3 regions of the Dorea formicigenerans genome follow, and region 1 is predicted to be linked to each of the others. Evidence: a T-box and tRNA genes for the amino acid it is inferred to sense, from the RefSeq annotation. Region 1 holds a T-box; the other regions hold tRNA genes.
The links. A T-box is a leader RNA that pairs with one kind of tRNA and senses whether it is charged. The one in region 1 lies ahead of leuS (leucine--tRNA ligase), so its partner is inferred to be a tRNA-Leu.
Positions count from the first base shown of each region.

Region 2: it has a tRNA-Leu gene. The T-box ahead of leuS (leucine--tRNA ligase) is inferred to sense a tRNA for this amino acid. The anticodon was not compared.
Region 3: it has a tRNA-Leu gene. The T-box ahead of leuS (leucine--tRNA ligase) is inferred to sense a tRNA for this amino acid. The anticodon was not compared.

Region 1 is NZ_CP102279.1:2,097,728-2,105,782, forward strand. It holds gene NQ560_RS10315 (hypothetical protein) at 1-474, shown strand, start outside; gene leuS (leucine--tRNA ligase) at 746-3,175, opposite strand; T-box leader at 3,236-3,473, opposite strand; gene NQ560_RS10325 (MBG domain-containing protein) at 3,569-7,345, opposite strand; gene NQ560_RS10330 (putative Se/S carrier protein) at 7,676-7,981, shown strand; gene saoD (DsrE-related protein SaoD) at 7,982-8,055, opposite strand, start outside.
Region 2 is NZ_CP102279.1:1,841,231-1,849,285, forward strand. It holds gene NQ560_RS09020 (deoxyguanosinetriphosphate triphosphohydrolase) at 1-488, opposite strand, end outside; gene NQ560_RS09025 (MATE family efflux transporter) at 614-1,945, opposite strand; gene NQ560_RS09030 (MarR family winged helix-turn-helix transcriptional regulator) at 2,042-2,509, opposite strand; tRNA gene NQ560_RS09035 (tRNA-Leu) at 2,737-2,821, shown strand; tRNA gene NQ560_RS09040 (tRNA-Leu) at 2,871-2,955, shown strand; tRNA gene NQ560_RS09045 (tRNA-Leu) at 3,009-3,093, shown strand; gene NQ560_RS09050 (YolD-like family protein) at 3,197-3,613, opposite strand; gene NQ560_RS09055 (Y-family DNA polymerase) at 3,648-5,174, opposite strand; gene NQ560_RS09060 (DUF5662 family protein) at 5,207-5,749, opposite strand; gene NQ560_RS09065 (alpha-amylase family glycosyl hydrolase) at 5,746-7,461, opposite strand; gene NQ560_RS09070 (sugar ABC transporter substrate-binding protein) at 7,480-8,055, opposite strand, start outside.
Region 3 is NZ_CP102279.1:1,651,189-1,659,243, forward strand. It holds gene NQ560_RS08135 (electron transfer flavoprotein subunit beta/FixA family protein) at 1-491, opposite strand, end outside; gene NQ560_RS08140 (NAD(P)/FAD-dependent oxidoreductase) at 553-1,719, opposite strand; gene NQ560_RS08145 (Zn-dependent hydrolase) at 1,781-3,016, opposite strand; gene NQ560_RS08150 (PucR family transcriptional regulator) at 3,165-4,847, opposite strand; tRNA gene NQ560_RS08155 (tRNA-Leu) at 4,991-5,073, opposite strand; gene NQ560_RS08160 (diaminopimelate decarboxylase) at 5,134-6,405, opposite strand; gene NQ560_RS08165 (TrmB family transcriptional regulator) at 6,402-7,133, opposite strand; gene pyk (pyruvate kinase) at 7,276-8,055, opposite strand, start outside.

The sequences.
Region 1 (8,055 bases):
ATTCAAAAAAGTTCTCCAAACGCAAATGATTCTGATGACTATTTAGATAAAAAAATTTATGGATATTCAAGCAAAAAAAAATATATGTCCGTAGCATTTCCTCCTAAAATAATTGATGAATCAATATATGAAAAAGAACCTATTTTTTGGAGTGGCAATGCTCTTCCTTCCATTATCACCCAAAAGAATCTTTCATATATAGTAAGATTTAAAGCTTGTTTCAACCTAAAAAAAGGAAAAGAACCTTTTGTCATGAATAAAACAAGTTTTCTTTACCCTTTTAACAAAGCTTTAACTACATCTGACATTTACGATTCTAAGTCTAAGAAATATTACTCACAATATTTAGACAAGAATGGTAACATAGTAAAATCAAAACCAACCCTAATATTAACCAGTGATGATTTCAAATTATTTCAAGAGTTATATATTGTAAAGGATTTAGAAATCCTAGATGGATGTTACTTTTTATAACTATAATGCAAAATAGCCTTATTTTTTATCAATTATATCAAATAGACGCAGGAAGTATTTCCACTACCTGCGTCCATTTTGACTTGAAATATTTACTCCATTTTCTTTCAATCTTTACTCCAAATTTACTCCATTTTAAAAATCTGTTACGATATTTTACAGTATTCTATGATACCTTTCCCTTGAAGAAAAATGTCTGTAACCCTTGATTTCAAGCGAATTTTTCAATATTCCCAAGCACTTTATTCTGTTGTGAGAATTTCTTCTCAAATTATTTCATTACAATATTAATAATCTTCTTCGGAACGTAGATTTCTTTTACGATATTTCCTGTCAGTTTATCTGCGATTGCTTCTTTTCCTGCTGCAATTGCATCGTCTTTGGAAATGTCTGTTGGTACTGAGATGACAGCTTTTGTCTTACCGTTGATCTGTACAGGTACCTGGATTTCATCGTCTTTCATCTCATTCTCATCGTATGTCGGCCATCCGGCTTTGAATACGCTGCCTTCGTGTCCTAACTGCTCCCAGAGTTCCTCTGCTACATGAGGTGCAAATGGGGAAAGCAGTACTGCAACTGTTGACAGTGTCTCTTTGTCAATTCCGCCTTCTTTCTTAGCAATCTCGATGAGCTTATTGTTGTGCTCCATGAATGCAGAGATGACTGTATTCAAGCTGAAGCTCTCCAGACGTGTTGTTACATCATAGACAAGTTTATGACGCTCTTTGATCATCTCTTTCGAAGCTTTTACATCTGAATCTTTGCTGTCCATAACAAGATTCCACAGACGTTTCAGGAAACGGTTTACTCCGTCAATTCCACGGTCATCCCACTCTGCGTCTAACTCCGGTGGTCCTACGAAAAGCTCATACATTCTCAGGGAATCGCATCCATAATCTCTTACAAGATCATCCGGTGATACAACATTTCCCTTAGATTTACTCATCTTGATTCCGTTCTTTCCTGTAATCATTCCCTGGTTGAACAGTTTGTGAAATGGTTCGTCAAAGTCAATGACTCCGATGTCGTTCAGGAATTTTGTATAGAATCTGGAATACAGAAGGTGAAGAACGGCATGCTCTACTCCACCGATGTACATATCTACCGGAAGCATCTCATCTGCTTTTTCTCTGGAAACCAGTTCTTTGTCATTATGGTTATCCACATAACGCAGGAAATACCATGATGATCCTGCCCACTGTGGCATTGTATTTGTCTCTCTCTTAGCGTCAGCACCGCACTGTGGACACTTACAGTTTACCCACTCATCGATTGCAGCAAGCGGTGATTCACCAGTTCCTGTCGGCTCATAGGATTCTACCTCTGGCAGACGAAGTGGCAATTCTTCTTCCGGTACCGGAACATTTCCACACTTCGGACAATGAACGATCGGAATTGGCTCTCCCCAGTATCTCTGACGTGAGAATACCCAGTCACGCAGCTTGTAGTTTACGGTTGCGCGTCCGATTCCTCTCTCCTCGATAATATGTGGTGCCTCTTTTTTCAGTACGGCAGACTCCATACCATTCCACTCACCGGAATTGATCATTGTTCCGACAGCTTCAGTATAAGCCTCTGTCATATTCTCAATCTCTTTACCATCTTTTGCAATAACCTGAATGATTGGGATATTGAATTTTGTTGCAAACTCGAAGTCACGATCGTCATGAGCAGGTACACACATAATAGCTCCTGTACCGTAATCAGCCAGTACATAATCAGATAACCAAATTGGAACTTTTGCTCCATTTAACGGGTTGATTGCATATGTTCCTGTAAATACACCTGTCTTTTCTTTATCCTGCATACGGTCAACGTTAGATTTCATAGATGCATCGTAAATGTATTTTTCTACTGCATCTCTTGTCTCGTCTGTTGCAAGGCTCTTAGCAAGTTCATGCTCCGGAGCCAGTACCATAAATGTTGCTCCGTGAAGTGTATCTGGTCTTGTTGTATAAACTGTAATCTTCTCATCTCTTCCTTCTACCGGGAAATCTACCTCTGCACCGTAAGATTTTCCGATCCAGTCAGCCTGCATCTTCTTAACTTTCTCAGGCCAGTCAAGCTTGTCCAGATCATTTAGAAGTCTGTCTGCATATTTTGTGATACGAAGCATCCACTGACGAAGATTCTTCTTTGTAACTTCAGCTCCACAACGCTCACATTTTCCGCCTACGACCTCTTCATTGGCAAGACCTGTCTTACAGGATGGGCACCAGTTGATTGGGAACTCTTTCTCATAAGCAAGTCCTTCTTTGAACATCTTTACAAAAATCCACTGTGTCCACTTGTAGAAGTTTGGATCTGTTGTGTTGACCTCACGATCCCAGTCATAAAGAGCTGCGATTTCATTGATCTGACGCTTAATATTTTTAATATTAGCTGCTGTTGAAATCTCCGGGTGAACTCCCATCTTAATTGCGTAGTTCTCTGCCGGAAGTCCGAATGCATCCCAGCCCATTGGATGAATGATATAATAGCCCTGCTGTAATTTATATCTGCTCCATACATCAGAGATTACATATCCTCTCCAATGACCTACATGAAGTCCGTTACCTGAAGGATATGGAAACATATCCAGGCAGTAATATTTTTCTTTTTTCTTTCCATTCTCATCAAACTGGACATTGACCGGATTCTCTTCCCATTTGTCACGCCACTTTTTCTCGATCGCCTTATGATTGTAAGGTATCTTAGACATATTGATTTCCTCTCTTTCTGCAATACTGCATCTAAAATAAAATGAAAGCCTTCTCATCTCCAAAGAGACGAAAAGGCTTGATTCCGTGGTACCACTCTTCTTCATATGAATTCTCATATGCACTCATTGCTTCTGTAACGGGAAGTCCCGCTCCTGCCTATGTTGTCCTTACGATAAATGTCTGACCTGTTCAGCAGAAGAACTCCGAGGCGAGTTGGGAGATTACGTCATTGCCTTGCACCCTCCGGCAACTCTCTGAAAACGATAGGCTCTTAATACTCCTCTTCCATGTCTCTTTCATATTCTTCATTATTATAAGAAGAATGATAAAATAAGTCAAGACTCAATCCGAAGTTTTCTGCCTTTTTCAACAGTCAATTTTCATAAAATGTATTATTTCTTGCGCTGAAATCTGGCACTGATTATCATAATGATTGCTGCAAGTGAAATCAATACTGCTATGAAATATCCAACCGGCTTATTGTTATCTCCGGTTTTGATTCTATCCCATACAGTTCCCGGCTGTTTCTTTACACTTTTTACCTGAGTTCCATTCGTTTTAGATTTTCCAGAATCATTTTTCTGATTCGTCAATCCCGCCTTGTTCTCTACAATCTCGAACTTATCCTTTCCACTTGGTTCAGATGCTAATTCATAATCTTTATTCAGATTAGAAGTGTCCATGTAAATGTCGTAAAGTCCGACTTTTTCACCTGATTTACGGCTCAGATAAATTCCAAGTGAATCACCTTCGACTAATCCGTCTCCTTCTACTGTATAAGTCAGCGCCGGATCTTTCTGACCTTTCACTTTCTGTTTCTTATCAATCGCCACAGTAATTGCACGCTTCTTAATTGTAAGTGTTCCTGATTCCAGATTATACTTATAATTTGAATTCTGGTTTGCCACCTGCACATCTAATGTATAAGTTCCAACATGATTACCATCTTCGCGTTTCACAACGGAAATGTCTCCAAGGTTCTCCTTATCACTGACTCCGGATATTTGATAAGTAAACTCCGGAAATGTATTGCCGTACTGTGCTTTACAAGAATCCGCTGTAATTGTAACTTCTTTTGAAATAATTGTATGTGTTCCTTTATTGACCTTGATTGTACGCAGATAGTTTCTGGATACAGATTCCGGAACAGTTACTGTAATAGCATGAGAACCAATTGCTTCATCACTTCCGGCACATGCGATTGTATCCTGTATTGCAGCGATATCTCTCTGTGCTATATTCTTTGTCTGAATAATCACACTGTTCAAATTCAATTTCTGTCCATAAGTAGTCTCTGCGTTTCCGACTGTCACATTCCCCTGGGCAACTGCTTTTGTGATAACCAGTGTTCCAACTTCTGATTCTGCATTATCATAGATTGCTACTACCCGGTACATTCCTGCATCTATTGGAGCACTTGAATTCTCTACCGGAGATACATTCGTTGAAGTCTGTAAAATGTTCTGGTATTCCAGCGCTGCTTCTCCAAGCTTATCTCCGTCCTCATTGTATGCGTAAGCAGTCATGCCGTGTTCATTTCCATCATAACTTGCATATACGATCTTTTTTTCGAACTGAATTGTATTTTTCGCTTCACCAATCGTATAAGTTCTTACAATTGGTATTGCCAAATAGTTACCGCCGATAATAGAGATTGTTTCAATATATTCTCCCTCTTCTTTAAAAGCTTCCGTTCCAGACACAATTTCACCTGTTGCGGTCTTACCAACAAAATTAGTTCTAATTCCAGGTGTATCTCCCACAGCATTTCCATCTACTTCAATATGACCACCAAAATCAAAGCTTTCTGCCTCTGCTGCTGTTAAACGGTTGTGTTTATTTTCAATATTTTGATTAAATGAAAGTTTTGCATTTGTCTTTTTCTGTGCAATTACAAGTGTGCCAACACCAATGGCTGTATTATAATTACTGTTGACTGTCACACCAGCTGCTGTGTATACTCCAGCCTCTGTTGGAAGTTCACCGATATGAATTGTAACATCATTTATTCCAGGAACAATCTTCTCAAGAATATTGATTACTTTTTCAATTCCATTGATCACTCCTGCTATATCGCTTTCAGAACCAATAATACCTTGAATTTTTTCAAACAATTCCGGTAACTGTCCAACTTTAATCGAAGTCATTCCCAAACTTCTCATTACCTCTTGTACAGATTTCTTTCCATATATCGGAATATTCGTTCCTGCAATATCATTAACCGTCACCTCGGACAAATCTATGCTGGCATATTTTTCACCAGATGCCGTAATTCCAACAATCAGCCCAATTGCTTTTGCTTCTTCTGGTGAAGCTGTAAATATTGGTGCTTCAAAACTTTCACCGTAAGTAATCTTCTGGGAATTTACAGATACTGTCGCATCACCTTTTGTAATTGTAATTGTTGCCGTTGCCACAGAATCTTTATAATCATCATCACCCGCATAAGACACTGTCAACTCCTGCTGTCCCACGATCCGGTTATAGCTGAGTGTCAGTTCACTCTTATCAACCGGCAATGTATTTCCATCTTTGTCCTGAACTGTAATATACTGAAGTAATTCCTGTTTCATCACATCTTCTGTGTTGTACTGAATTGTGATACCTTCCTGAATGACCACCTGTGTCTCAATTCGCTCATCGGAAATGCTCACGGTTGTTTCTGCCTCTAATGGAGCATACTGTGAATTTCCTTTATAACTGATGCGGATTTTTTCAGTATCATTATTTCCAAACTCATGTGCAAAAACTCCCACAATTGGTTTATAATCTAACTCTTGCCAGCCAAGACCACTTTGATACTGAATTTCAACATCATCAATTGAAATATTGTTGGGAATTGTATTTTCTTTATTAACAACAGTATTAAAAATGTTGTTCTTCAAACGTTCAACATTCATTCCTTTATGATAAGAAACTATTACATTTTCTTTAAGAGCAAGTACTTCTTTTACAACTTTTGGGCTGATAGTAATAGTAGCTTGATTCGTCTCACCTGAATACCATGAAAAAGATGCTGCATACTTCTCAAAGCTTAAATCGGAAACACTGGCTTGATCCACAGTTACACCTTCAATCGCATAGCCCTTTTGAGGTATAATCTTGATCTGAAAATTTTCATTGAGATTTACTCTTGTATCTTCATTTTCTATAAGTGTGTCATTAATATATACCTCTGCATTTTCTGTCTGCCCTATCTTTACATTAACATAATTTGTAGCAATGTATTCAACTTTTACAGTGACATCATCATCAAATATAACCTCATACATTCCGTTAGCGTCCGGAGTTAACTTTCGTTCTCCTTGACTTCCACCTGTAGCTGTTACTTTTATCTCATAGTTTTCTATATTTTTGACTGTGAATTTATACTTATTATCATAAACTTGAAAAGTGCTGTTTAATGGCACTGCCAGATTTTCACTGTTATAAACGACACCTTCTGAAGAACCATAGATATTGATTCCCATATTATAATATGCATGAATTTCTTTTGTGCCTATATCATTCCATTGGATACCACCAGTCCAAGTAACTGTTTCTTTCTGAAAATAATATGTTCCTGTATCAAATGTATATACTGGATTTCCATAGGCACTTGTCTTGTTCCAATTTTCTCTATCTTTACTCCAACGATAAGTTCCAGCATATGGCCAACTATCTCCTAACAGCTTTTTTAGCTCATTTTGTGTAATCTCACCCTTATGCCAATTCCATTGAGTTTCATCACTACTCAGCATCGCTGCCTGCTCACTCACCTGTGCATTCTGCTGATTGTCATCCGTATTCTGCTGTCTGGAAATTTCTTCTGCTACACCACTATTCTCTTGATTGTCTACTTTCTGAAAATTGTTTCCTTCAAACTGGTTATCTTTCTTTAAATCTGTCCCTGCTGGATTGTCTCCTTCGCCAGAATTTTGTTCAGCACCTGCCGGATTATCCGTACTATTTTGTCCATTTTCAGAATTCGTTTCGTTCTGCGCCCCATGATTTTCCTGCAAGCTATCCGACTGCTGTCCCTGATTTTCTGTCTGTACACTCTCAGTCATCTGTTCCTGTCTCGCAGACTGATTTATCTCTGTCGCAAATGCCGTGACCGGAATATTCGTCACAGCAACAGTCAGCGCCAATGTGACTGCAAATAAACTTTCGCATACTTTTCGCTTCATATTTCACGCCTCCATCTTTTTATCATAGAATATTTTATCGTTATCTCTCCTGTTTTTCAAGCATTTTCAGTCACTTCGAAGTAAAAAATGAATAATGGTCATATTTTTTCACCTGCATTTATCACGCTTTATAATCTGCCTCTTTTTTATTTATAGAATTTTCTAATAAGGTTTGCCCTTCTGCAATGAAAGTTCTACAATTCTTACTTAGATATAGTCTCTGGCAGTGTGTACATGATACAGCAAACAACAACTTTACTCCAGCTAAAAAGGATTATGGATGTGCCGGGACGTTCTTGAATTTTACATATGAAAATGAGGTTTTTGACAATGACTACTCATAAAGAGTTTTATTATATTCTGACTTTCAATACAACTACAGATGCTATGTGTGCAGACAAATGCGCGAAAGAAAACACAAACGGCATTCGCGCTGCACTGATGCCGCTTCCTCAGGAATTTAAAAGCGGCTGCGGCTTTGCACTTCGTTTCCTGGACGATAATTTGGAGGCAATTCTAAAATTCTGTAAGACCTCCCCATTTAATGGAAAACTTTTTAAAATGCATACAAAAAGGATCAACGGTCATCATCCCATTGATCCTGTTTCTCTTACCTCTTTTGACTTTTCTGAATAATTACAGTGTAATTACCTGATCAACTCCAGCCGGTGCCAGTGCTGCATATACATTCGGGAAGCATCCGATTCCTG
Region 2 (8,055 bases), 260 kb from region 1:
TGATTCCTGATCCCGTCAATGACTTCCCATGTAAGATTCAGTCCCCGTCCTTCCTTTTCTATAGATTCCACCACTCGCACACTCTGCTCATTGTGTTTGAAACCTCCCGGGCAAAGTTCATTGAGCGCACGCTCCCCTGCATGCCCGAAAGGTGTATGTCCCAGATCATGCCCCAGGGCAATTGCTTCTACCAGTTCCTCATTAAGCCGGAGTGCTTTCGCAATTGTTCTTGCATTTTGTGACACCTCCAGTGTATGTGTCAGCCTTGTACGGTAATGATCTCCTTTCGGAAGAAGAAACACCTGGGTCTTCTGCTTCAGTCTGCGGAACGCCTTGCAGTGCACGATCCGGTCACGATCACGCTGAAAGACCGGACGAATATCACATTCCTCTTCCTTAATCTTCCGGCCTTTTGAATTCTTACTCAATGTCGCATAAGGACTTAAATACTCCAATTCTCTTTCTTCCATCTGCTCCCGAATCATCATAGAATCACGCTCCATCTTCACACTTGTATAATCATACTTTCATTATACAATACAATTCCGTCTGCTGGTACTGTTTTTCACATTATATTTTCTTACAGATTCAAGAATACCTGATTGATGTATTTTTACATATAATGATATTTCTTTCGCTGTCTGATAAAAAATGCAGCTGTCATAAAAAGTGTACAAAGCTCTGCCACTGTAACGGCACTCCAGATTCCGTTCACTCCAAAGAATACAGGCAGTATCAGAACTGCCGCCATCTGGAATAATAATGTTCGAAGAAATGAAATCGCAGCCGAAATCATTCCATTGTTCAATGCTGTAAAGAATGCTGATCCATAAATATTGAATCCATTGACCAGAAAACTGATAAAATATATCCTGAATCCGTGTCTTGTCAGCTCAAATAATTCTGCGTCATATCCCACAAACAATTTTGCAAGCGGTGTTGTAATCACCTGAGAGAACATGAAAAGTCCAATCCCCCATAGTCCAATCAGCCGCAGGCTCTTTTTAAACATATTTTTCAGCTCACTGTGATTGCCGGCACCATAATGATAGCTGACGATCGGCGCACTTCCAATAGAATATCCGATAAAAATAGCAACAAATATAAAGTTCGCATACATAATAGATCCATAAGCCGCTACTCCATTTTCACCGGCCACTTTCATAAGCTGCAGATTATAAAGAGAATTTACCACTGAACTGGACAGATTCGTCATAAACTCGGATGCACCATTGCTGCATGTCTTTAATAAAATTCTTCTGTCAAAACTTGGTCTTCCAAGTTTCAGAAGACTTGAATTTTTTCGTGCAAAATAAAAAATCGGGAACAATCCGCCGATAAATTCTCCGCATACTGTCGCAACTGCTGCCCCTGCAATTCCAAATCCAAGACGTCCCACAAACAAATAATCCAGAACCATGTTGGTCACACCCGCCACAATGATAACTTTTAGCCCAAGTTTTGGTTTCTGTGCTGCTACAAAAAAGCTCTGAAACACATTCTGCAGCATAAAAGCCGGAAAAGAAATAAATGTGATGCGCCCGTACAACACGCAGTCTGAAAGCAGTTCACCAGCTGCGCCAAGCATCACTGCTACCGGACGAATCAAAATCATTCCAAGAATACTAACTGCTATGCCGCCAATGATCGTAACATAGACTAACATGGAAAAATATTCATTTGCCTTTTCTTTTTTTCCTTCTCCAAGAGTTGTTGCTACAATCGCGCTGCCTCCGGTACCGATCATAAATCCAAGAGCTGAAAGTCCCATCAGAATCGGCATAATTAAATTGATTGCTGCAAATGCAGTCTTTCCGGCAAAATTCGACACAAACAGACCGTCTACAACTCCGTAGATCGATGTAAAGATCATCATCACAATAGACGGTAATACAAATTTTATTAATTTTTTATAAGTAAAATGATCTGATAACTGAATCTCCATAAAAAAAATCTACTCCTCTTTTTCAAGAATACCTCTGCAATCCTGCCGGATGCTATATCAGAAGTGCATTCACTTCTGCTTCTATAAAATCCTCAACTATACTCGAGACATTTGAAGCTTATGGATATTCGCTTTTAATTCCATATTGTATTTTTCGTAAAGTTCCAGCATTTTCTTGCATTCTTCCTTACTCATACCAGAAAATGCCTGATTCTCTGCCTCTATCACTGGATAAATCTTCTCTTCCATAAGTTTCTGTCCCTTTTCCGTCAGATGAATATGCATATCACGGCCTTTTCCTTTTTCCAGTATCAGATATCTATCCTGTTCCAGCTTACGGATCGATGAATTCACTGTCTGCTTTGGAATACAGCACATCTGACTGATATCGCGCTGCAAACATCCATCCCCCATCTCACAAATGGCGTATAGAATATCAAATCCGCTTAATGACAGTCCTACCTTTGTCGCAGCCTCACGGTATACATCATTAAACTCTTTATAAATGTGATTAAACTCTATGAGCTGACGGCTCATGTATAGTGTTTTTTGTTTCGACTCCATTATTTTTTCTCCTCAAGTCCGATTTCGTACTTATTACAGTATAGTCCGATTTCGTACTCGTGTCAAGTGTTTTACTCGATATTGCCAATCCAAATGAAAGAAGGAAAGGACGAAGTCAAAACAATTCGCAAAAGAACAAAAAAGATGAAAAAAAGCAAAAATTGTTGTTGCTTTTTTCCTGAAAGTGTAGTAATATAATCTTCGGGCAATCGAGAAAAGCCTTTTATGCGGAAGTGTCGGAACTGGCAGACGAGCAAGACTAAGGATCTTGTAAGCATTGCGCTTGTGTGGGTTCAAGTCCCATCTTCCGCATTAACTTTTCAACAACATATTGCCTGCGATCATGAAAATGATTCATAATGCGGAAGTGTCGGAACTGGCAGACGAGCAAGACTAAGGATCTTGTAAGCATTGCGCTTGTGTGGGTTCAAGTCCCATCTTCCGCATTAACTTTTCAAATTTTATATTGTTTGTAATCATGTAAATGATTTACATAAATGCGGAAGTGTCGGAACTGGCAGACGAGCAAGACTAAGGATCTTGTAAGCATTGCGCTTGTGTGGGTTCAAGTCCCATCTTCCGCATTAAAAAACTCAGGTAAAAGTACCTGAGTTTTTTTCTTAAGAATCACAGCGTTTCCTGTCTCTAGACTTCAAAATCATTGCCTTGCTTTGGTCTGCTTCTAACTTATTCTATTTCGCTGATATCTTCAAGTGGTATTCTGCATCCATCTTCCAGCACAAGAATTTTTTGATATTCATCGATTTTTTTCACGATTCCTATTTTTGTCTTATAACTGCCACCACTTTTTCTTCCATCCGGAACATAATATACAAGTTGGATTTTCTGCCCCGGCTCTGACACAATTTTTTGAAGCTTCACATTCAATTGTTCTTTCATCTCTTCATCCAATTCCATACGTATATCTGTAACTCTTGCCGCCTCCTCGATTGCTGCCTGGTGTCCGGTCAGTGCTGCAAATGGTGCAAACTGTGCTGCCCGGTCTTCCACCGGCATAGGTTTATGCCTTTTCGAAACAGGATGTGGCAGATTGATAATATCTTCATAATTTAAATTTGTATTGTCCCTATCATATCCAGTCATTTTCCACCTCAATTTATTCGCCATTACTACGTTTCTATGCTTTGTGCCCGCCAATCTGACTATTCCTCTCAACAGCCGTGGCACCTTCTTCCAGATTCATACCTTTGAGGAGAGCATTTTTCCCAAATTTCTTTTTGATATCCAGTGCTGCATGCTGCAATTTCTTTTCCCGTTCCAGCTTCTCTTTGCGTTTCTGCTGTTCCTCTTCCAGGTGACTATAATCGGTAAATAAATCTAACTGTTCAAAAGAAGCCTTCTCTTCCGCCAGCGATTCATCGACAACATGATTTGCCGTAATATATACACGGCGTACGAAAAGGTCAGGATTCACGATTTTGTCATACAATTCCAGAATCATCTCGATCATCTCTATTGAAGAGGAAGTTCGGTTTTTCAGATTTGCTGTTCCATGTGCATGCTTGGGTACTTTTCTTCCATAGCGGTCCACCGTAATTTCCCCTTGATACTGTTTCTTTTTGTTTCCACTTTCCAGATTACCAATATCATAACCAACCGTCAGAACAAGCTGATCTGTCACAAGATGCTTATCCACCAGATCAAGTGCAAGAAGGTCTGTCATTTCCTTAATGATCAGTCTGGTCTGTTGAAAATCATATGGGCAATGCAGTACCTGTCCGGAACCAATGCTGTTACTCTCTGGTTTATAGGCTTTGACCTGAGCAATCGTACAAGGTTCCCACCCCCATGCATGATCAATGAGAAGCTCTGCATTTACCCCAAACAGCCGATACAGCAATTCTTCATTATAATAATCTGTTTCTTTTCCAATGGAACATCTCGCCACATCTCCCATGTTATAAATGCCATGAGACAAAAGTTTTTTTGCGTATCCCTGTCCGACCCTCCAAAAATCCGTAATTGGCTGATGCGTCCAAAGCAAACGTCTGTAACTGATCTCATTGAGTTCTGCAATTCTGACCCCATTATGATCTGGTTCCACATGTTTTGCCAGAATGTCCATGGCAACTTTACAAAGATACAGGTTCGTTCCAATTCCCGCAGTCGCAGTCATTCCCATTGTATCGTAAATGTCCCGGATTATTTTTGATATCAGTTCTTTCGCCGTCATTCCATATGTGTTCAGATAATCCGTTACATCACACATAATCTCATCGATAGAATATACATGGATATCTTCCGGTGCCAGATATTTTAAATAAATCTGATAAACCCGTGTACTATATTCCATGTAATGCGCCATTCTCGGGGTTGCTACAACATAATCTACAGCCAGATGCGAATTCTTTTCCAGTTCTTTCTTATCAAAAGAAGAACCGGAAAAACAATGTTCCGGTATCTGTCTTAATCTCTGATCATTCACTTCTTTTATACGTTGCACAACTTCAAACAATCTGGCTCTTCCAGGAATCCCATAAGTTTTGAGCGATGGTGACACTGCAAGACAAATTGTTTTCTCTGTACGGCTTGCATCTGCCACAACCAGATGCGTACCCAGCGGATCTAAGCCACGCTCTATACACTCCACAGACGCATAAAAAGATTTCAAGTCAATTGCTGCATAGATTCGGTTCTTTTCCACCGGTCACACCTCCTTATCTTATACAATCCATTTTACTTCTTATTCTTCAATACATATTTTCTAATATAAGAACAGGTCTTCTCTTCTCCCTCTTCTGCCAGCATCTTAAGCAATTGATGCAGAAGCTCTGCTGTCTCCGGATGAATCATCTTGCCAAGCCTTGCAGCACCTTTTTCATAGTATTCCAAAGGTGCCTGATTCGTATACTTCTCTTTCATATAATTCTTCGACGCTGCCACACGGTCGATAAACATTTCCACCACATATCTGACCGGCATCTTCATACCGATAATTCCTTCATTCAGATCAGTACTATAATCCAGCCAGTATTCATAGTGATGCCTGTTGCGCCCTTTGTGGTGTAGCCATGCCGCAGAATAACCTTTCACTTCCCGTTCTGCATTGTTAGGGCTTCTTGTTCCCTGATAGAACTTGCAGCCCACTAGAAATTCAGTTGGTGAATACTTGGACAGATCATGCAGAAGGCCCTGTTTATATAATCCAACTTTAAAACAACCTTGGCAGACAAGCCATTTATGGTGATTGATCGTCTTCAAATGTTGCAGTGCCTTCATACAGTTTCTCCTTTCCCAGATACAAGAACAACTATCTCTCGCTCATCCAATTCTATATTTCTCTGATTTTCCAACACAACCAGATCTTTTAAAATGCCTTCTTTCGTTGATGCTGCTCTGTACCATTTACGGCCTTTCTTTAATGCCGGCAACGCAAATTCGTGTTCCAGCCAGTGCATATTATAAGCCACAAAGCAATCTGCTTCTTCCTTATCCTGACTACTGTAATATATGCCGATCTGTCTGCTCGCCACTTCAGTTGACGCTCTCCATGCCATCTCTCCGTGATAGGATACGTCCGGAATTCCACAACCGCTTTGGTCTATTCCAAGCAGCTCTTTCTCCTGATGAAACAGCCTATATTTCTTCCGAAATTTGATCAACTGCTTCACAAACTGATACATCTCCTGTTCTTTTAACAGATTTCTCCAGTTTAACCAGCCAATCGGATTATCCTGGCAATAAACATTATTATTACCTTTCTGGGAATTTGCAAATTCATCCCCGGCAAGAATACACGGAACTCCCTGGGAAAGCAATAGCAAAAACAATGCATTTCTCATCTGGTTCTTCCGAAGCTCCAACACAGCTTTCTTTCTGGTCAGCCCTTCTGCGCCACAGTTCCAGCTATAATTATAATCCGGTCCATCCTGATTGTTTTCTCCATTCGCCTCATTATGCTTGCCATCATAGGACACAAGATCTTTCAATGTAAATCCAGTGTGAGTTGTAATACAATTATAAATACCTTCCAGATCCCATCGTTTTCTTGTCTGATACATCACATCCGTTACAACCCCTTCGTCACCTTTTAAGAAACGACGCATCACATTCTGATATTCTTCTGCGTGTTTTAAAATCCGGACTCCCGTAAGAATTGGATCTTTTAAAATGATATCCATCGGCACATTGTATGGATTCAGTATAAATCCATCCACATGATATTCCATCACATAATTTCTCAGACAGTCTGTCACCATCAGCCCGGAAATACCTTCTGCAAATGGCATCTCAAGCACAACTTCAATACCAGCCTTATGACAATACTTCACAAGATCTTTTAATCCTTTTACTCCATCACCGTCCTTGGCATAAGCACTTTTCGGTGCGAAATAATATCCCGGACCATAGCCCCAGTAATTTACCCGCATTCCTGCTTCTTCAAACTCATAGACAGGCATGCACTGGATCTGGTTAATTCCCAGATCTTTTAGATAAGGAATTTTCTCAATTACCCCTTGAAATGTTCCTTTGTTCTTCACTTTTGAATGAGTATCTTTTGTAAATCCACGGACATGTATTGCATAGGCAATCAGTTCTTCTTCCTTTATCCGTGGCGACTGATCTGCCTCCCAGTCGTAATGATCTTCATAAAATATACCGCGCACATTTTCTTTACTTTTTTCCGATATTTCTATGTTTTTAAACCATACTTCCTTTCCGGAAAGCGCCTTTGCATAAGAGTCCGTCACACGCTCGCCATCTATGTCATAATTATACTCATATGCCTCTTCCTTAAGTCCGTCAACCGCCATATAACACACCGAACCAATCCGGTCAGAAAAAACATAAGAAGCCAGCAAGCTGGCTTCTCCTTTCCGATAGAGCAGAAGCTTACATGTTTTCCCTTCCGGGACCTCCATGGCAAAATTCGCCCTTCCATTTTTATATGTCACACCCAAAGGCAATGGGCTGCCCGAAACTTTCTTCATGCTCTGTCCTTTCCGCTGTTACTGCCAGCCATCTACTCCGTACATGTCAACATTCTCCTGATTGATCATGAACACATTTTCTTTGATTTCCTTTTCATAATCTTTTCCATTTAAAATGTTAAGAACTGTATTTGCAGCATCTTTTCCCATACTGATTGGAGACTGTGCCACTGTTCCGGCAATCTGATTCTCTGTCTTTTTCAGTTCCTTCTTAATATCCGGAGAACCATCTACTCCATAAATGAGGATCTGCCCCTGCTCTGCTACATTCATAGCTGTTTTGGCACCGACTGCCATCTGATCATTTCCACACATAATTGCTACAATATCGGAATTCTCGCTTAAGATCTTCTGGGCTGCTTCCAGGGATTTTTGAAATTCTCCGCTTGTATCCTCTCTAGCCACAATTTCAAAACCATTTTCCGCTTTTGCCAGGGTCTCCTCGAACCCTGTGATTCTCTCATTCACAGAATTCTGTGTCGGGCATTCCAAAATTGCTACTTTACCTCCATCCGGACATCTCTTGATCAGATCTTCGCCACACAATACACCGGCATTATAATTATCAGATCCAATATATGCATCCACATAGTC
Region 3 (8,055 bases), 450 kb from region 1:
TGCATTTTCTTTACAACTTCAACTTTTCCTGCCTGATCTTCCTTATATTTTACAGACTGGATTTCTACAACATGTGGAAGATTTAATTCTTCTGCAACCATTGCTGCCACCTGTCCGGTTGCCCCGTCTGCTGACAGGGCACCTCCTAAGATCAGGTCAAATTCGCCATATAACTGAATTGCTTTTGCTAATACTTTTGCTGTTGCTACGGTATCTCCTCCTGCAACTGCTCTATCTGTAATCAGGCAGCTTTCGTCACATCCGAGTGCCATCGCATCACGCAATGCTTTTTCTGCATCCGGTGGTCCCATCGTAAATACTACAACTTTTCCGTCTGTCTGCTCTTTTAACTGCATTGCTTCTTCAATGGCATTCAGATCTGCCGGATTAATCATTCCTTCAGAGCTTGCACGTACAAGTGCATGTGTTTCCGGGTCTACAGATACATCGTTAGATACCGGAACCTGCTTAATAAGAACTGCTATATTCATAGTTTCCTCCTATTATTTTTACTTTCATCTGTTACTTTCAATGGTAACTTTCGTTTGCTTATTAGTCTTCAAGAAGTCTCTCGAATGCCCAGTTCTCAAGAAGTGGTGTGCTCTCGTCACGCATGATTAGTTTTGCAAGATCACGTGTTGCTGCCGGAACCTCGATGACTCCATTTCCACCAAATCCTGTTGAAAGCATGTATCCTTCTACTGGTGTCTTACCAAGTACCGGCCAGAAATCCTTTGGCTCTGCACGGTAGGATAACCAGGAAGATACAAGTCCGCTGTCTACGATTCCCGGAACCTTAGCATCCAACTGATCCAGAAGGAAGTCGATGAAGTAATCGTCTGTTCCACCTGTTGCAGGTAATTTGTCTGGATCCCACTGTCCTGCATGCATCGGATTGTTCAGATCCATAGATAAGTGAGATTTGCAGATAAAAATGTTGTCTCCTGCTCTCAGTGCATAGAACTCTGGGTATTTCAGTACTGGGAATGTGTAGTCTAATTTCTTTCCTGGAGGGCATAAGAAGAATGCTTCCGCTTTTGTATGCCAGATTGGTACGTTCAGTCCAACCATTTCTCCTGTAATTTTGCTCCATGGACCTGTACAGTCAACAACTACATCAAACTCATACTCTGCTCCATCGTCAGTTGTAAGACCTTTTACTTTGTTATCTACAATCTTAACATCTGTAACTTTCACGCCTGTCTTTACAGTTACGCCATTTTTCTGAGCTTTTTTCATATATGTATTGGAAATCATTGTTCCATCAAAATATCCGTCATCCTCTGTATATCCTGCTCCAAGAATATTTTCTGTAGAAATGTCTGGAAGGATTTCTTTGATACGGTCTTTATCTGTAATATACTCTCCTGTATATCCTGCTGCTTTTGCAAGAGCGATTCCTGTCTTAATAACCTTCTCTACTTCTTCATTTGTTGCTACTACAAGAGTTCCTGTCTTATCAAATCCTGCTGAACCTTTCTCTTCCTCTTCCATTTTCAGATAGGACTCGAAACCATAAAGTCTAACGTCCCAGTATCTGTTCTTGAGGGAATCATCAAAAAGACATACTGTTCCGGCTGATTTTGCTGTAGAAGCTCCACCGATTGTGTCCTTTTCAAATACTGTCACATCAGCTTCTCCTTCGTAGAGGCTTAAGTGATAAGCCAGTCCTGCTCCTGAGATTCCGCCACCGATAATACCAATTTTTTTCTTTGCCATAGTTTTTTACCTGCCTTTCTTTTTTTTAGGTTTCCTTAAAGTGCATCATGTCTTTCGACTTTTATTTTTCATCCAGTTTTAAAACTGTATTTAACAAAACATTGCAGCCATTCTCAATGTCTTCCGGCGCTGTGTATTCATATCTGGAATGACTGATTCCGTCTTTGCTAGGCACGAAAATCATTCCTGTCGGGAATACGCTTGTCATGATCAGGGAGTCATGAAATGCACCGCTTGGGATGACTGTATAATCAATTCCAAGCTCTTTTACCGCTTCCTCTATCGTTCCTCTTACTAATTCCGACATTGGTGCCGGATCATGATAAGATGTCGGAACAAATGTAGACGTAACTCCATATTTTTTGCAGATGTCCTCAAGAAGCTGTCTGAGATGATTTTCGATCAGTTTCATAACTTCTGCGCTCTGGTCACGAATCTCCAGGCTGAAAGTGCAAGTTCCTGGAATTACATTAACGGAATGTGGTGTAACTTTAATGGTTCCGACTGTTGCAACAGTAAATTCATTTCCATACTCTTTTACAATTTCCGGAACCTTGTTGATGAATCCAGCCGCAGCAACGAGTGCATCTTTTCTGTCAGCCATCGCAGTACTTCCTGCATGATTTGCCTCGCCTGCTACAGTCACATCATATCGGTTCACACCTGCAATCGATGATACAACGCCGACCGGTGTATGTGCTTTATAAAGTCTGGATCCCTGTTCTACATGAAGTTCGATAAAACTGTGTACCGTCTTTGGATCTCTTTTGGCTTTCATCACATTTGCACTTGTGATTCCATATGATTTCATCACTTCGCCTCGTGGCTCACCGTAAATATCCAGCTCATCATCACTGACATCAGGGTCCTGTCCACAAAGTGAACTGCTTCCCAGAAGTCCTTTTCCAAAACGGAATCCTTCTTCATCGGTAAACACAATCACCTCGATCGGGTGTTTCGGAACTTTTCCATGTTCCTTTAACACTTCACATACTTCCAATCCTCCAACGCAGCCAGTCACTCCATCGTATCGGCCTCCGTCCGGAACCGTGTCAAGATGGGAACCCATCATGATTGCCGGAAGATCATTATCCTGCCCATCCATATGAGCAATCAGGTTACCAGCTTCGTCCACATGGCATGTCATGCCAAGGCGCTTTGCCCAAGATGCAAAAAGTTCTCTTCCTTTTACATCTTCTTCGGAGAATGCCATTCTCGTGTACGTTCCATCTTCTTTTTTACCACACTGATAAATGTCTTCTAATCTGGAAACCACACGATTTATATTTGCTTTCATCCGAATTCCTCCTCCCTTGTGAATCTTTGTTTTTCTATGTCTCATATTATAGATATTTTTTTAACAATACGCATCTGCATAATTGGACAAAAAAATAACAGAGATTTATCAACAACTGATAAATCTCTGTTACTTTCTCAAAAAACTGCTATTTTTTTAAATTTTCCATCATTTTACATACAACTAAGCCAATTCGGACAGATAGTACTTCATTAGGGTTATCAAAATCTATGCCTGTGATCTGCGAAATCCGCTCAATACGATAGGCCGCCGTCTTATAATGTATATACAAGTCCTGAGCTGTCTTTGTCAGATTCTGGTTGTGTTCCAGATAAGTCTTAAGTGTCAGGATCAGATCCTGACGCTGCTGTTTTTTGTAATGATATAATTTTTGAAGAGATTCTGGTACATATTCCATCATTTCTTTCTCATCACTGAGCTGACAAAGCAGTTTGAAAATTCCCATGTCGGAGAAAATCATAATTTTGGACTGACTGTCTTCATTTTCATCTCCAAGAATATCAATAAACATCAGTGAATCAGTTGCCTCTTTAAAACTGCTCGGAATATGTTCAATCCCCTCTATCATTCGTCCGACTCCGGCACAGACTTTCAAATCTTTTTTCGTACTTGCCACACGCTTCTGGATTTTCATGACTATTTCTTTCAATTCATGACGATATTCTTCCTGTTTTCTCGCCGGATCTACTTCCTGGATCACAATGACTCTGTCCATATCATTCTGAATCTTCACATTCGGAAATTCAATAGCGATCGCATTGTTCAATATATTCGTGTATTTCACCGTGTCATTCAGATCGACCTGATTTGAGCTATATCCGAGATTGAACGCAATAATACGGTAGGACGCATCCATAGAAATTCCAAGCAGGGAACTGTCCCTTCGAAGTTCCTGAATTGAGTGAACCTTTCCATTCAAAATATTGTTCATAATATCACTCTGGAACTTTTTCTCAAGATCTGCCAGTGAACTTTGACGGAACAATTCCTGCTTCAACGCTGTTACTGCATTCTCAACTGCAATAAAATCCATACCGTTGACCGGATGTTCTGTTTCAGTAACAACCAGATACATTCTCGCATTATACATAACATTCAATCGCACAAGATACTGCCCAATCTTTTCTTCCGGTTTTTCCTCCAATGTAATTTCCTGTCTCCGGTATTTATAATTTGAATAGAAGTCTAAAGAATATTCTTTTGCGTCCGGCTGAATTTCAAATTCACGGATTCTCGTATCTGTTGTCGCCTGGCATTCCAGATTCTGATCAAACAATGCCACCGGGTTTCCAATCAGTTTTGACAAAATGTCTACAATACGCTGCACTCCATTTTCCATGGAATGAAAGGAAAGTGACAGTGCCGTGAAATTATCATGAGTTGTCTTAAAATACTTAAGTCTGATAACTTCCTCACTGAAAATATGCTCCATGATCGTATTAAGAATTTCTCGAAATGGCATTTCAAACGGAATCTCAATGACAGGAATTTCTGTCTTTTGAGCATACTCCTGTATGACCGCCATCTTTTCCTCCAGGAAGTCTACGGTTCTTCCTTGCTTAATCACAAGTGCACTTACTTTTTTCTTTGCAAGCTCCGCGATATAACTGCGGAACTCTTCCGGGGAACAATTCTGAAATGCATTCAATCCTGTCAGAAGGACCTCTCCACCACTGATAAAACGAACAATATCTGGAGATTCAATAATCGTAACACCACGGATTTCCTGGCCAATACCACCTTTGCCCCAGAGCAGATTCGCTTTCTGAAATAATTTCATATCAAGCATATCCTGTACTGTAAATCCCATAATCTTCTTCCTTTCGTCATTTCATTCTTTCTTCTTTTGTTCCTCTAAAAACATCGATTTTATTATAATGAATATCTAATAAATGTGCAAGAGCAAAAAAGCACCGAAAACTTTAAGTCTTCGATGCTCTTTCATAAATCAACTGCGGATGACGGGACTTGAACCCGTACATAGTCACCTACGTCAGATTTTGAGTCTGATGCGTCTGCCATTCCGCCACATCCGCATATCCCAGCTTTTTCAAGCCGAGATTAATTGTAACACACAACTGCGTGAAATACAACATTTATTTTATTAATTTTTTTCCAATATCAAAACAATCAAAGGTTGCGAAATAATCTGCTGGTGTTTCAGCTCTTCGGATAAGCTGTGTGCTTCCATCTTCTTTTAAGAGCACCTCTGCGGATTTTAATTTTCCATTATAATTGTATCCCATAGAAAATCCATGTGCCCCTGTATCATGAATCATAAGAACATCTCCCATATCAATCTTCGGAAGCATACGGTCAATTGCAAATTTGTCATTATTCTCACAAAGGGAACCTGTTACATCATATTTGTGATCACACGGCACATCTTCTTTTCCCATGACTGTAATATGGTGATATGCACCATACATAGCCGGACGCATCAAATTTACTGCGCATGCATCTACCCCAATATATTCCTTATGGGTGTGTTTCTCATGAATTGCTTTTGTTACAAGGCAGCCATAAGGTCCCAACATAAATCTTCCAAGTTCTGTATAAAGAGCTACATCTCCCATGCCTGCAGGCACAAGAACCTCATTATAAACTTCCCGCACACCGTCTCCAATCGCACGGATATCATTTGGCTCCTGATCTGGTGTATACGGAATTCCGATACCGCCTGACAAATTAATAAATTTGATATGAATGCCTACCTCTTTCTGAAGCTTTACAGCCACTTCAAATAATACTTTTGCAAGCATCGGATAATATTCATTTGTTACAGTATTACTTGCAAGGAAGGCATGAATTCCAAATTCCTTCGCACCTTTGCTTTTTAAAATCTTAAATGCTTCAAAAAGCTGCTCCGTTGTCATACCAAACTTGGCATCTCCCGGGTTATCCATAATATCATTACTAATCTTAAACAGTCCGCCCGGATTATACCGGCAACTGATCGTTTCTGGAATCTCACCAATTGTCTCTTCAAGGAAATCAATATGCGTAATATCATCCAGATTAATAATTGCTCCTAACTTGTGTGCAAGTTCATATTCTTCTCTCGGTGTGTCATTGGAAGAAAACATAATGTCCTCTCCCTTTACTCCCATTGCATCTGAAAGGAGAAGTTCTGTATAAGAAGAACAGTCACATCCGCATCCATACTCTCTCAAAATATCAATCAGAAACGGATTCGGCGTTGCTTTAACTGCAAAATACTCTTTATACCCCGGATTCCATGCAAATGCTTCTTTTAGTGCCTGCATATTCTTGCGAATTCCCTTCTCATCATAAAGATGAAATGGAGTTGGATATTTTTTAATAATTTCATCCAGTTGTTCTTTTGTTACAAATGGTTTTTTCTTCATTGCATGTTCTCCTCTCGTATTGCCAGAAGTTTTATTTCATTACTAAGAGCACTTTTATATAACTCTACAAAATTTTTCTGTCCGGAATAAAGGCATGTATTAATACTTCCTTCTCCATACTCTCCGGTCAGCACATATCTGGAATCTGTAATCACACCAATCTGCATTCCACGATTGTTTCCCATATAGACTCTGGCATTTCTAAAATTCACAGGTTGATCTGTCACAATTACGACTTTCTTTTTAGCCCGGATCAGACTTTCCAGCTCATCCACGAACAATAACAGGTAATTTCTTGTACAGGAAATGTATACTCTCTCTTCGGCTTTTGCCAGAAGATTACGAATCTTATCCAAAATATTAGAAGAACCTTCTATTGTAATGTACCCTTCTACATGATCTTTTTCAGATGGCATATGCTTCTTTAGCCATCTTTGGGACTCTTCCAGCCTCCGGATTCTATTCCGGCAAAATTCGTCCAATGGCACAGATACATATTTTTTTGTTGTTCCTTCTTCCACCAGATAAGCCGCACCTTTTTCAGTCATACTTGCAAGCGAATTATACGCATTGGATCTAGATATTCCAAGCTGCTTTGCGACTTCATAGCCTGTCGTCTTTCCTTCACTGATCAGGCAGCCGTAAATTCCTGCTTCCTGCCTTGTAAGCCCAAATTCCATCAGGCGTTCGATATATGATTTATCTTCCATTTTTTCACCTGTTCTCATTTTTATCCTTTTGTAGTAGTTCTCTCACGGAACACTATAGTATATTTCTCGCTATCAGTCAAGTGCTTAAATGAGAAATATATTCAAAAAACGAACAACAGATGAAAGAAATCTCTCATCTGTTGTTCATTTTCAGTAGTTCTTAATCTATCACTGCTATTTTCATAATATTGCTGACTCCGGCAACATTTCCGGAAATATTCGGGGAAGGGATTCCTGCTGTCAGGACTACAGTGTCTCCAGTCTCTGCAATCTGTTTTGCTCTTACAAGATCTAACGCGCTGCTACAGATTTCATCTGTAGAATTTGCATTAATAGAGCAATACGGACGTACTCCCCAGTAAATCTGCATTCTGCGAAGTGTATCTTCATTTGGTGATATACCGATAATCTCTGTCTTCGGTTTAAATTTGGACACAACTCTTGCAGTTGCTCCTGATACAGTTGGTGTAATAATACACGCTGCTTTCAGATTTCTTGCAGTTGTTACAGTTGCATATGCCAGAGCACTGGAAGCATTTCTCATTCTGTGTGCACCTGCTTTTTCCAGCATCTCCTTATAATCCAGATGCTGCTCCGTACTTTCTACAATGTGTACCATCATCTTCAGTGCTTCAACCGGATATTTCCCCTGTGCAGTCTCACCTGAAAGCATGACAGCGTCTGTTCCGTCGTAAACTGCGTTTGCCACATCTCCAACCTCTGCTCTTGTCGGACGTGGATTACGGATCATAGAATCCAGCATCTGAGTTGCTGTAATGACCGGTTTGTAATTATCATTACATTTCTGAATGATCAATTTCTGGAGATATGGAACTTCTTCTGCCGGGATTTCTACACCGAGATCTCCTCTGGCAACCATGATACCGTCTGCACAGCGGATAATCTCATCAATATTATCAATTCCCTCTGAGTTCTCAAT